Regions from separate parts of the Klebsiella sp. B345 genome, predicted to be linked through region 2. Evidence: predicted binding sites of a transcription regulator. Region 2 holds the regulator's gene; each other region holds the start of a gene.
What was found. Region 2 encodes CRP, which controls carbon source genes, mostly activating them, when cyclic AMP is high. Its sites were predicted from a motif close to ATGTGANNNNNNTCACAT; they were not measured.
Positions count from the first base shown of each region.

Region 1: the regulator CRP is predicted to act here: its motif matches at 1,330-1,347, upstream of ACMYSO_RS05280 (arabinose ABC transporter substrate-binding protein).
Region 3: the regulator CRP is predicted to act here: its motif matches at 1,534-1,551, upstream of ACMYSO_RS08845 (PTS sugar transporter subunit IIC).
Region 4: the regulator CRP is predicted to act here: its motif matches at 1,873-1,890, upstream of ACMYSO_RS19715 (maltoporin).

Region 1 covers NZ_CP180443.1:1,126,374-1,129,522, forward strand. The annotation lists gene araG (L-arabinose ABC transporter ATP-binding protein AraG) at 1-145, opposite strand, end outside; gene ACMYSO_RS05280 (arabinose ABC transporter substrate-binding protein) at 207-1,187, opposite strand; gene ACMYSO_RS05285 (non-heme ferritin-like protein) at 2,001-2,504, shown strand; gene ACMYSO_RS05290 (MFS transporter) at 2,873-3,149, shown strand, end outside.
Region 2 covers NZ_CP180443.1:2,508,425-2,511,573, reverse strand. The annotation lists gene ACMYSO_RS11925 (YccS/YhfK family putative transporter) at 1-1,470, opposite strand, end outside; gene crp (cAMP-activated global transcriptional regulator CRP) at 1,523-2,155, opposite strand; gene ACMYSO_RS11915 (OsmC family protein) at 2,461-2,865, shown strand; gene ACMYSO_RS11910 (phosphoribulokinase) at 2,934-3,149, opposite strand, start outside.
Region 3 covers NZ_CP180443.1:1,898,868-1,902,016, reverse strand. The annotation lists gene ACMYSO_RS08855 (PTS sugar transporter subunit IIC) at 1-1,124, opposite strand, end outside; gene ACMYSO_RS08850 (PTS sugar transporter subunit IIB) at 1,134-1,448, opposite strand; gene ACMYSO_RS08845 (PTS sugar transporter subunit IIC) at 1,623-2,894, shown strand.
Region 4 covers NZ_CP180443.1:4,198,996-4,202,144, forward strand. The annotation lists gene ACMYSO_RS19710 (glucose PTS transporter subunit EIIB) at 30-344, shown strand; gene ACMYSO_RS19715 (maltoporin) at 511-1,782, opposite strand; gene ACMYSO_RS19720 (LacI family DNA-binding transcriptional regulator) at 2,052-3,125, shown strand.

The DNA.
Region 1 (3,149 bases), 1.4 Mb from region 2:
GCGTGGATTTCCCGGCGCCGTTTTCTCCCATCAATGCGTGTATCTGTCCGCTATAGCAGTCAAAGCTAATATCAGACAGCGCTTTAACGCCGGGGAAAGTCATGGTGATACCGCGAAATGAGAGATAAGGGGTAGACTGTTGCATAACGACTCCGCTCTTCTGGACTCAGCCTCCCGCAGGAGCAGGAGGCGTGGTAAGCCAGGCCTTACAGCCCTTTCTTCGCCAGCTCTTCTTTGAAATTGTCGCGAGTGATCAGCACCACATCGGTAACCGCGGTGAATTTTGGCGGTTCTGCACCTTTGGTCACCCAGTTATAGAGCATCTCACTGGTTTTATAGCCGTGGATATCCGGGCTCGGCAGCAGAGAGCCGTAGAATCCGGTCGCCTGGGCTTTCGACAATTCGTTCACCGCATCGACACCATTAATACCGATGCCAATCACGTCTGCAGCTTTAAAGCCCTGCCCTTCAGTTGCGCGCACGCCGCCAAGCACGGTGTTGTCATTCATACCCACGATCAGCCAGTGTTTCACCTGCGGATGCTGAACCAGCATTGAGTTGCCGGCATCGAAAGCGCCTGGGATATCGTTAGATTTGGTCGGCACGCGGTAGATCTGTTTTTCCGGGAAGCCGGCTGCTTTCAGAGCATCCATCGAGCCGGTAGTACGACGGCGGGCGGTATCGAGCTCATCGGCGGTAATGGCCATCACGCCGGTTTCCTTGACGTCCCAGCCGCGTTTTTGCATCTCTTTGTACAGTTCCTGGCCCTGACGCGCGCCGATTTCACTGGCGGCCATCATCACCAGCGGTACGCTGTCCATCGGCTTGCCTTTGGCATTGACAAACTGGTCATCGACGGTGATGACTTTCATATCGTAACCGCGCGCTTTCGCCACAATAGCGGCCCCCAGTTTTGGGTCTGGCGTACAGATAACAAAGCCTTTGGCGCCGCTGGCCGCCAGGCTATCGATAGCGTTGAGGGTTTTCTCGCCATCCGGCACCGCAATTTTAATGACTTCAAACCCTAAATCTTTGCCGGCCTTATCGGCAAATTTCCATTCGGTTTGAAACCAGGGTTCTTCCGGTTGTTTCACCAGAAAACCGAGTTTAAGGGATTCAGCCATAGCTGATTGTGACATAACCGCAGCGAGACCGATCGCCGCCAGCGCTTTAGTAAATTTGTGCATGGTAAACTCCAGCTTTATTTCGCTTTTCTGTAGGGAAGTATCGGACTTAATTATTTTATCGGACGTAAAACAAGGCATTAGACGAAACCGCAACCCATACTGCCGTTGTTCATTAAGTAATAACCGGAAATCAATTCTCCATACGAGAGCATTATCACATCACGGAATTACAGTAATTGCGTGCATAGATTCAGCGAAAAAAGACATAAAAAAAACGTCAATTGTCAGACAATTGACGTTATGAATAGCAAATTTGTCCATGCTGACAGCAGAGTTATCCTTGTGACCCACATACCGTTGCCAGGCCATTGCGGACAGGCCTCGCGGGGCCAGAAGCCGCCTTCAGCCGTGAAAAAGTTGCCAGCCAGGTGTCCTGGGGCGCAGCAACGCATCCGCGCCATTTATTTTGACATTTTTTTCGCAATATTTATTCGTTATGACCGAATTATTAACGTCAGGTTAAACTCTTATTTAATATAAATATCGTAGCACTCATCCTTTTTCCTAAAAATTAAAACAGCAATAAAATCAATAAAATGAAAACATAAAAAATGAGATTAAATCATATAACAATACACTTAGCAGGGATGTTGTAACGAAACGTAAATACCGATGCTTGAGAGTTTTCTTAACGCATTCTTACGCGTATTCTATATTTGTCGGTAGTCGGAAATAAATTATCGACAGCACAGGGAAATGCAAATTGATTTTTTTGCTAATAATGTGGCACGCAATGAGTCTTGCATGCGGATGCTTACGGATGAGGGCTCTCGACGTGCGAATGATACCTCCAGCTTAAATAAGGATATTTTTATGGTTGTTCCTGGAATGGCTCAAAAACTCAATCATCAGATGAACCTTGAGTTCCACGCGTCAAATTTATACCTGCATCTCAGTGAATGGTGTGAACAGCAGCGTCTGAGCGGCACCGCCACCTTTTTACGCTCCCGGGCGCAGTCCCGAGTAACGCAGATGATGCGCGTATTCGATTTTATGAAAACTGGCGGCAGCTGGCCGATTGTCAAAAGCAAAAGCTGCTATCGTCATGACTGCGATTCTCTCGAAGAGCTTTTTACCGCTACGCTTGCCGATCACCAACAGCGTAGCAACATGCTCTCCGGGCTAGCCGAAGAGGCCAAAGCCCACAGCGATGACACCACCTGGCGTTTCCTGACTCAGTTAGAGAAAGAACAGCGCCAGGATGGCATCCTGCTGCAAAGCGTGCTGGAAAAAGTCCGTCATGCTGATAAAGCCGGCCTGTGTATGCAACAGACCGATCGCCAGATGCTAAGCCTGGTCACGCCTCGCCCGAACTAAGTCCGTAGTGGCGGGCACCACATTAACCGTTCCCTCAGCGAAAGGGATTCCTGAGGGAACGGTTTCGCTGGTCACACCACAGCGCTGCAGCTAACCGCCATGCACTCACGCTTCCTGTCTCTGTTTCTCTGAAACATCATTTTCGGCGCTTCGGCGCCGTTTTTATTCCAGAAAAGCATTAAAAACTTTTAAGTAGATCTCATTACGGCCTGGCCGAATATCGCAGGCGGTAATTAGTGACGGCGATCACTTTTTAACATTCTCCATAAGAATATAAAAACAGCGTTTCAAAAATTTAAAACACGGAGTTTATATTAATGGCAAGAGATACGGTTTCAACCTCACAAGCGTTGCAGGGAAGACCGATTTTGTTACGCCATCAGCTAGCCTACGGCGGCGGTAACTTACTGGGGAGTGGCGCACTGGCAATCAGCGGCGCCTGGCTATTGTATTTCTATACGACGTTCTGCGGCCTGACGCTGATCGAGGCAGCATTTATCTTTTCCGTCGCCAGCATTATTGACGCGATTAGTAACCCGCTGATGGGTTATCTTACCGATAATTTCGGTAAAACACGGCTTGGCAAACGCTTCGGACGGCGGCGTTTCTTCTTGTTGATTGGTATTCCACTGATGATGTTCTACC
Region 2 (3,149 bases):
CGTATCGATAAGCCTGGCGACAATGTACTGTTCGCCGTTAAGTGTCAGAAGTTGCAGGGTATAGACCGCCGTCACGGTAAAGCCGACCATCGCCCAGCCGTAATGCTTACGAATAATCAGGTAGCTCAGCAGCGTAATGATCAGCAACGCGGTAAGCGTATACCCCTCTGGAACGTGAAAGTGCAGCGTCAGTCCGGCAATGGCGAGGCCTGCGAGGGTGCCGGCCGCCCGATGGACGATGCGCACTCGTGTCGCGCCGTAGCCGTTTTGGGTGACGAAAAGCACCGTCATTAAGATCCAGTAAGGCTTGGGAAGATGCAGGGCGCTGCCCATCAGGCTGGCGGCGGTGAGCATCACGCAGATACGCGCGGCATTGCGCAGCGCCGGCGATTTCCATGAGAGATAGTGCTTCAGCGCAGGTAGCAGCGGCAGGCGGCGTTCTTTATCTGCCATCAGGTTGCGGGCATACAGCGGGCGCTGGGTACGCAGCACCCGGGCGATGCGGCTAAAGTGCCAGGCACAGAATTGCCCGACGGGATTGTCGGGGTGCTGCCAGGCAATTTTCTCCAGCGCGCCAATCTGCTTATCCATATGAAAGCGTTGCGGATAGCGGTGGTACAGAATGTCGTCGGCCAGCACCCGTAGACGGGCGGCAACGGTTTGTGCGTTCCAGCGGATCACCGCCTCCGCGTGGCTCCGCTCCACCAGTTTCTGAACTTCCTCAGGCTGATGCAGGCTGACGGAGATATGTTCCTGTAGATCCAGCGCCACCTGAAACGCCCGCAGCAGACGCTTGTGATCGTTACGCTGGTTCGCCGCCAGCATATGCATCTGCTGGTAGCACTGGGTGATCAGATCCACCACCTTTTGCTGGCGTGTGAGCAGCGGCGGGAGCGAGGTCGCCGGGTCAATATGCTGAGTCAGTAGGCTGTATTTCGCTTCGCAGTAGTTAGCCAGCTCCCGGTAGAGCAGGCTCAAGGATTCACGCAGCGGTTGTTCGCGCCATAGCCAGAACCAGAACCAGTTAAACAGTCCGTACCACAAGGTGCCGAGTGCGTAGATCAACAGCGGCTCCCAGATGGGCATGTTCCCGGCAAGGCTCAGGGTAAAGATGGCTGCAATCAGTGAGGCCGGGAGAAGTCTGGCATGGAGCGAGCTAATCTCTGCCGTCACGCCAAGCAGCAGCGCCAGGCCGCTAAGAATTAAGGGCAGCGGGATTTCCTGTTGCAGCAGCAGCTGAACCACCAGGCTACAGCCGGCAAACAGTGAACCGCCCACGATCAGGCGTTTAAAAAAGCGTTTGTGCGGGGTGTCCAGACCGGCGACGTTACAGCAGGCAGGTACTAAGGAAAACAGCAGACCCTGTTGCAGGTGACCGAGGAGAAGACCGACCGCGACAGGCAAACACAACACCAGCGTTTGCCGCAGTGCATAGTTGACTTCTGGATGGTAAATCAGCCTGCGCCACATCAGGAGGAGACAAAAACGGCGTATTGCGGGGGCAACACGCCGTTTTAACGACTTAACGGGTACCGTAAACGACGATAGTTTTACCGTGTGCGGAGATCAGATTCTGATCTTCCAGCATCTTCAGAATACGGCCGACGGTTTCGCGAGAACAACCGACGATCTGACCAATTTCCTGGCGGGTAATTTTAATTTGCATACCATCAGGGTGGGTCATGGCGTCCGGCTGTTTAGCCAGATTCAGCAGCGTCTGAGCGATACGACCGGTGACGTCGAGGAAGGCAAGGTTACCCACTTTTTCAGAGGTGACCTGCAGACGACGAGCCATCTGCGACGACAAGCGCATCAGAATATCCGGGTTAACCTGGATCAGCTGACGGAATTTTTTGTAAGAGATTTCGGCCACTTCACATGCGGTTTTTGCACGTACCCAGGCGCTACGCTCCTGGCCTTCTTCAAACAAGCCTAATTCACCGATGAAATCGCCCTGGTTGAGGTAAGAGAGGATCATCTCTTTACCTTCTTCATCCTTGATGAGCACAGCCACAGAGCCTTTGACGATGTAGTACAACGTTTCTGCTTTTTCACCCTGGTGGATCAGCGTGCTTTTCGATGGGTACTTATGAATATGGCAATGAGACAAGAACCATTCGAGGGTAGGGTCTGTTTGCGGTTTGCCAAGCACCATGCGCGGTTATCCTCTGTTATAAGCTATCTCCGGGTGCCGACACTACACGGCATCCGGGCATGCAATCGTATTGTTTCCCTATGCCTGGGAAATGGCTGGTGATTTTTCTTCAGCCTGTAATGTGAACTCCTCTGCATACATGCAATACATCAATGTAATACTGTAGCATCCCGACTGTTTTAGCATAGCTTTTGCCGCATGTCTCCTGGTGTCTCGCTTCAGCATGATGTAGGTCGCCTTCCGTTGCGAGAATTGTTATGTGCGCGTAATCTGTCAGGAAAATTGCAACCTCGGAGTTAAATTTTATGCAAGCTCGTGTGAAATGGGTTGAAGGGTTAACCTTCATCGGAGAGTCCGCATCAGGTCACCAGATTCTGATGGACGGCAACTCCGGAGATAAAGCGCCAAGCCCGATGGAAATGGTGTTGATGGCGGCGGGCGGATGCAGCGCAATTGATGTTGTGTCTATTTTGCAGAAAGGGCGTCACGACGTGACCAACTGTGAGGTGAAGCTGACCTCTGAACGCCGGGAAGAGGCGCCGCGCCTGTTTACCAATATCAACATGCATTTCATTGTGACCGGCAAAGAGCTGAAGGATGCGGCGGTATCGCGTGCGGTGGATCTGTCGGCAGAGAAATATTGCTCGGTGGCGCTGATGCTGCAAAAAGCAGTGAACATCACCCACACCTATGAAGTCATTGAAGGCTAACTGACGGCAGGATAGTGCCAGGTAGCAGAGAACAACCCCGGTCGTAATGCGTCCGGGGTTTTTTATGGCTAGTCGATCTTTCTGCCTTCCATCAGGCGCTCTACCAGCGGCGTCATGATCAACTCCATCGCCAGGCCCATTTTGCCCCCCGGAACCACCAGCGTATTGATATGCGAGATAAACGACCCCTGCAGCATCGCGAGCAGCCACGGGAAATCGATATCCTGCAGATTACGGAAGTGGATCACCACAAAGCTCTCATCCAGTGAGGGGATGCCTTTAGC
Region 3 (3,149 bases), 610 kb from region 2:
GTCATCGACACTACGCGGCTTACCAGGTCCAGCTTCAGCGCAAAGTACGCCAGCGTGGCGTTCACCATCGGTACCAGCACGAATGGCAGGAAGAACAGCGGGTTCATAATGATCGGCGCGCCGAACAGAATCGGTTCGTTGATGTTGAACACGCCCGGTACGACGCCCATGCGTCCAATGGTACGCAGGTGGACCGCCTTGCTGCGCAGCAGCATCAGCGCCAGCGGCAGCGTGGAGCCAACGCCGCCGATCAGCAGATAGTGGTCCCAGAAACCTTGCACATAGATATGTGGGATCGCTGTGCCCGCCGCCATCGCAGCCTGGTTAATCGACAGGTTCGCCATCCAGAACGGGTTCATGATCCCGGTGACGATCAGCGCCCCGTGGATCCCGGCAAACCACAGCACCTGGCAGACCAGCACCGACAGCAGAATGGCGGGTAAGGTATCGGAGGCGGCGACCAGCGGTTTCACCAGCGACATGATCGCTTCCGGAATGATCATCCCCAGCTGTGCTTCGATAAACAGGTTCAACGGATGTAGCGTCAGGACGATAGCCAGCACTGGGATCAGAATTTCAAACGAGCGCGCAACGCCGGCCGGGACTTCAGGCGGCAGGCGAATGGTAATGTTGTGCCGCTTAAGGAAGGCGTACAGTTCGGTGGAGTAAATCGCCACCAGAATCGCGGTAAAAATCCCCTGTCCGGAGAAGTAGGCAGTGGAGATCTGCCCGTCTTTCAGCGGGGCGGCCACCAGCAGGAAGGACATCAGCGACAGCATGCCGGCGGTGAGTGAATCCAGGTTGTGGTGTTTTGCCAGGCTGGCAGCGATGCCGACCGCGATAAACAGGGTCATCACCCCCATGCTGAAGTTAAAAGGCAGCATCAAGGCATCGCGATGATCGAGGGAGAACTGCAGCCACGCCCGGGCAAATCCCCAACTGGTATCCGGTGAGAAGGGCGGAAAGATAAATACCAGCAGAAAAGATCCGACGATCATAAAGGGCAGCGCCGTGATGAAACCATCGCGGATCGAGGTGACATACTTTTGCTGCCCGATTGCCCCGGCCATCGGGGTAATTTTTTGTTCAATAACGGTGATCAATTTAGCGTACAGAGAGCTCATGATCTTTCCTTAGTTTTTGTTATCAATCAGGGAGAGCGCGAAATCCAGCACGGCGCCGCCTTTCTGCATGCCGTAATCCATCATGTTGATGGGCTCCACGCGGATCCCGTATTTGTCCGCCTGTTTTTGCAGATCTTTCTGCATGTATTTCACCTGTGGGCCGAGCAGTACGACCTGATAGTTCCGGACCTGCTGATCAAACTCGGCAACGCCGAAGGCATTGATCTCAACCGGTAGACCGCGCTGCTCTGCTTCAGCAATCATTTTTTTCATCAGCAGGCTGGTGGACATACCTGCGGAACAACACAACATAATCTTTTTCATAAACCGTTCCTGGTGAGTTGGATGTGTGGACTATAGTCACAGTGGACTCATTACGGAAAGCGCTTTCCGTTTGTGGATTTATTAATTGTGATGATGATCACCTAAGGCAGGCTTTTACTTTATGTTGTAGTGCGCGATCATCCTGCCAACAAAACCACTCGATAAGGTAGAACCATGAACAATCCGTTGATGAATGTTGCCGTGGACATCATCGAACAGCGCCTGGCGCCACTGGCGAACGTTCTGACGCGCAATAATCACATTACGGCGATGCGCGATAGTTTTGCGCTAGCGATGCCGTTCGTGATTGTGGGGAGTTTGCTGGTGCCCGTTTTGTTTCCGCCCGTTTCCATTAATGGTGCGACGACGTTTGGGCAGTTCTACCTGTGGCTGCGTCCGATGCTGTTGCCGACCTTTGAATTAACCATTGGTCTGGTGGCATTGATTGTCGCCTTCGGCGCCAGTGCCAGTCTGGCGAAGCAGTACCGCCTGCCGGAAAGGCTTTGCGGATTGACCGGCTGCCTGTCGTTCCTGCTGTTTATTGGCTTTCGTGATAATGGCGTAACCAATATTTTCCTCGGCGGCATGGGGATTTTTACCGCGCTGATATCCAGTACATACTCAATTGAAATAATTCGTTTTTTTTATAAGAGAGGCTGGTGCATTCGCCTGCCTGAAGAGGTGCCGCTGATGACCCGTAACGGGTTCCAGTTGCTGGTGCCGCTGCTGTTTGTGATGATTTCCATTAGCGTGGTCAACGCGCTGATGCAGCAGGCCACCGGGCGGATTTTACCAGAGCTGATCAGCGAAGCGGTCAGGCCGCTGGTGGTCGCATCGGACACCCTGACTGCGGTGCTTATCTCTTTGTTTATCTGTAACTTACTGTGGTTTGTTGGCATCCATGGCGCGCTGATCATTACCGGCATAATGAACCCGTTCTGGATGACCTATCTCTTTGAAAACCAGCAGGCGCTAGCGGAAGGGGCGACGGCATTACCGCATATTTATCTGCAGGGATTCTGGGATTTCTACCTGCTGATTGGCGGCATTGGCTCGACGCTGCCGCTGGTCTTTATGGCGATGCGAAGCCGATCTCGGCAGCTGAAAAGCGTCGGTAAAATTGGCCTTATTCCCTCGTTGTTTAATATCAACGAGCCGATATTGTTTGGTTTTCCTATCATTATGAACCCGGTTTTCCTGCTGCCATTTATCTTTGTCCCGCTAATAAATGCCTGTATCGCATGGTATTTGACGCAGATTGGCATTCTGGACCGGGCGGTGGCGATGCTGCCGTGGTCGATGCCGTCACCGCTCGGCGCGGCGTGGTCTGCGAACGGGAGCTGGAAAAACCTATGCATGACGCTGTTCGCCATCTTCAACGCCTGGATGCTGTACCGGCCGTTCTTTAAGGTCTACGAACGCCAGCTTGCCGACGCCGAACGCTAGTTTTTTGCCCTTCCCCTGGCCGCTATTCCGCCCGCGTTATGCGGGCGCTTGAATATTTCATTGTGTGATGTAAGTCGCAATTATATCTGAGCCATTCTCAAATCTGTGAACCAGACCGACAATAATGGAAAGCGTTTTCCAATTGTGGATGTACATTTCCGCATTTTGTCAGTAGATTTCTTTTGGTGCACTGGGCCGTATTTTTCACCTCAACAGATGAGGTGACAGGGTAGACCTTTTTTGGCTGCGCCCGTC
Region 4 (3,149 bases), 1.7 Mb from region 2:
TTTTATCTGTATTTAATCAGGAGTAAACTATGGTGAGTTTAAAATCTTTTCTGCATTACTTCTCTCCGCCTCGTCAGCCGGTGCCGTTGAATGACGCCGAGAAACAGCAAATACAGGGGTTAATTCAGGCCTTCGGCGGAGAGGGGAATATCGTGAATGTCGATGCCTGTATTACCCGTTTGCGGGTCACGGTGAATAACCTGGCGACCGTCGACTCTCAGGCTTTACAGCAGCAGGGTGCCTTAGGGGTTATTATCCTCGGTCAACAGGTTCATGCTATTTTTGGCAAGCAATCGGATGCCCTGCGTCAATTGCTGGATGAGCATTTTACCAGCCGTAAATAAAGAAAAAGGGATAACTCAATCGCTGAGTTATCCCAAAATAAAAGCAATATTCCCGTCATGCTACAAATTACATTATCCCGGGCAATAGCAATGGCAATAATCATTACCGGAGGGTAATTACGACCTTACAGTGGAGATAATACAGGTACAAAAATTAATATGACGATTACCACCAGGCCTCGACCTGGACCCCGAAGTTCCACGTATTGTTAGCAGTTTGATCCTCAAACGGTTTGCCGTCCTCGGAATCATTAAGATACGAGGCGAAAATACGTAATTCCGGGCGTGACATAAAGTCCGGACCATCGGCCAGGCCCAGCGCAATCGTGTATTTCTCGCCGGCTTGTTTGTAGGAGGTATTGTTCTTGTAGCTGTCTTTCTGGTAGAAACCACCCACTTCGCCAATCAGGCGCACATAGTCTGTGAACTGATACTGGCCGCGCGCCACGAGCGAGAATAAGCGCGTTTTATCGGTGTAGTCGGTGATGTCGTCGGCAGAGCCCCAGGTCAGCACATGGTTAATCGAGAATTTTTCGGTGATTGGGATCAGGCCGGTGTTGATGACGCGATAGCCGGTAGCATCGTTGACCTCGTTCCACATGTCATACCAACCGCCGCCCTGGGAGACCATATTCTGTGCCAGACCTTTGTTCGCGTACTGCAGCACCAGTTTGTTGTAGCCGCCCAGCATATCCTGGCTGATTTCACCGGTCAGCATCACGCCGTTATCAGCGTCATACAGCCCACCGTAGCTATCCTGCTTCTTGGTAGTGTTAGGCATAGCGTAGTCGATACCGAACTCCGTCCATGAACCGGACCACGGTTTCCAGCCTGCATAGCGCAGATCGATATAGTTAATATTGACGTCGTTGTCGCCGTCGACGCGATAATCGACATCGTTGGCGTCACCGCGGATCCAGGCCAGAGAAACGGCACCCGGGCCTACGGTGTAGTTTTCGATACCGGCACCGGAGCCGGAGATGTTCCAGTATTTGGTATCAATGATGTGCAGATCGTGACGTTGATAGTAGCGTTTACCGCCCCAGATGACCGCATTAGGATCGCCAGGGATCAGGCCTTTGATCTGCAGGTTTAACTGACGCAGGCCAAATTCCGCGTCGTCATTGAGGGTCGATTCGTTATCGTTAGACCCGTCAGAAACCATGCTAACCATACTGTCGAGATAGAAGCTGACATCGTCCTTTTTGTACACCTCTGAACCCAACTCCAGCTCGCCATAGGTATCGGATTCGTTACCCAGACGGCCAATTTTATTCTTTTGCCATTCGGCCTGGCTACCGTCACCGGAGACCCCAACTCCGGCTCGCAGATAACCATGAAAATCAATGCCAGGAACAGAGGCGGAAGCGGCCAGCACGGAGGGAGAAACCAGTGCAGCAGCTAACGCAACAGAAAGGGCGCGCAGCGTAGTGTTCATGTCAATCCTCTTATTGTTTTGTATTACGTTCACATTAACGCTGTCATGAAATGCCTAAATGTAAATCAAGGCAAATGAACGATCGCGATTGTGTGATAAACTGCAAATAAAATGGCGTAAATTGTTACGGTTGGTGAGAGTATTCACAATTTACTGTATTGTGAGCGTAATACTTTTTGCGTCTAATTATCGCAATGGAATGTTGAGAAGAGCGTTTTTTCAAATGGCCCCTGTTACAATCCAGGGATAACAACATAAGGAACCGGACCATGAAGTCTAAAAGCGCAACTTTAGAAGACGTCGCTCGTCATGCGGGCGTCTCTTATCAGACCGTGTCCAGGGTGCTGAATAAATCTGCCAATGTATCTGAAGCCACACGGCACAAGGTGGAGAAATCCATTGAGTTGCTGCGGTATGTCCCGAACCGCCTCGCACAACAGCTGGTGGGTAAGCAGAGTCGAACGGTAGGGCTGGTGACGATTTCACTCTCCCTGCACGCCCCTTCACAGGTCGCCGCGGCGGTAAAACGCTATGCGAATGTCGAAGGTTACCAGGTGCTGATTTCGATGATTGATGAGAGCGTCAATCAAAGTATCCAGGAATCCATCAATGAGCTGAAGTCTCAGCTGGTTGATAAGGTCATTATCAACGTGCCTCTGGAGACCGAAGAGGCCCAGAAAATAGCGGCTGACAACGATGACATCGTCTGTCTTTTCCTCGATGTCGACCCCTACAGTTCGGTGTTTAACGTTTCGTTTAACCCGGCTGATGGCACCCGTGCGAGCGTCAAATATCTGTTTGAGATGGGTCACCGGGATATTGCGTTGCTGGCAGGCCCGGAGAGCTCGGTATCCGCAACGCTGCGCCTGAAAAGCTGGATGGAGACCCTGGAAGGATATGGTTTGCAGCCGGTCACGGTGATTCGCGGTAACTGGGATGCGCAGAGCGGCTATGCCGGGGCGTTGCAGATGCTGCGTGAGACGCCGAAATTCTCGGCAGTACTGGTAGGAAATGACCAGATGGCGCTGGGTGTGCTGAGCGCGTTCCATCAGCATCAGGTACCGATTCCAGGTGAAAAATCGGTGATTGGCTATGATGATACCTACGAAAGCTCCTTCTTCTATCCGGCGCTGACGACGGTTTCCCTGGACCTCGATTTGCAAGGCAAAGAGGCCGTGCGCCGCCTTCTCGATAGCGGGGATAGCGATACATCGCATACCTCGTCGATTTTGCCTGCCAGACTGGTGGTGCGTCACTCTACCGGGCCGAAAACCGAGCAGGGGAAAAACCTGCAGGCTATTGCCGAACAACTGCGCGCACTTGCTCATCAGCTCAATCCGTAATCCGATACGGGCGGCTCACGCCGC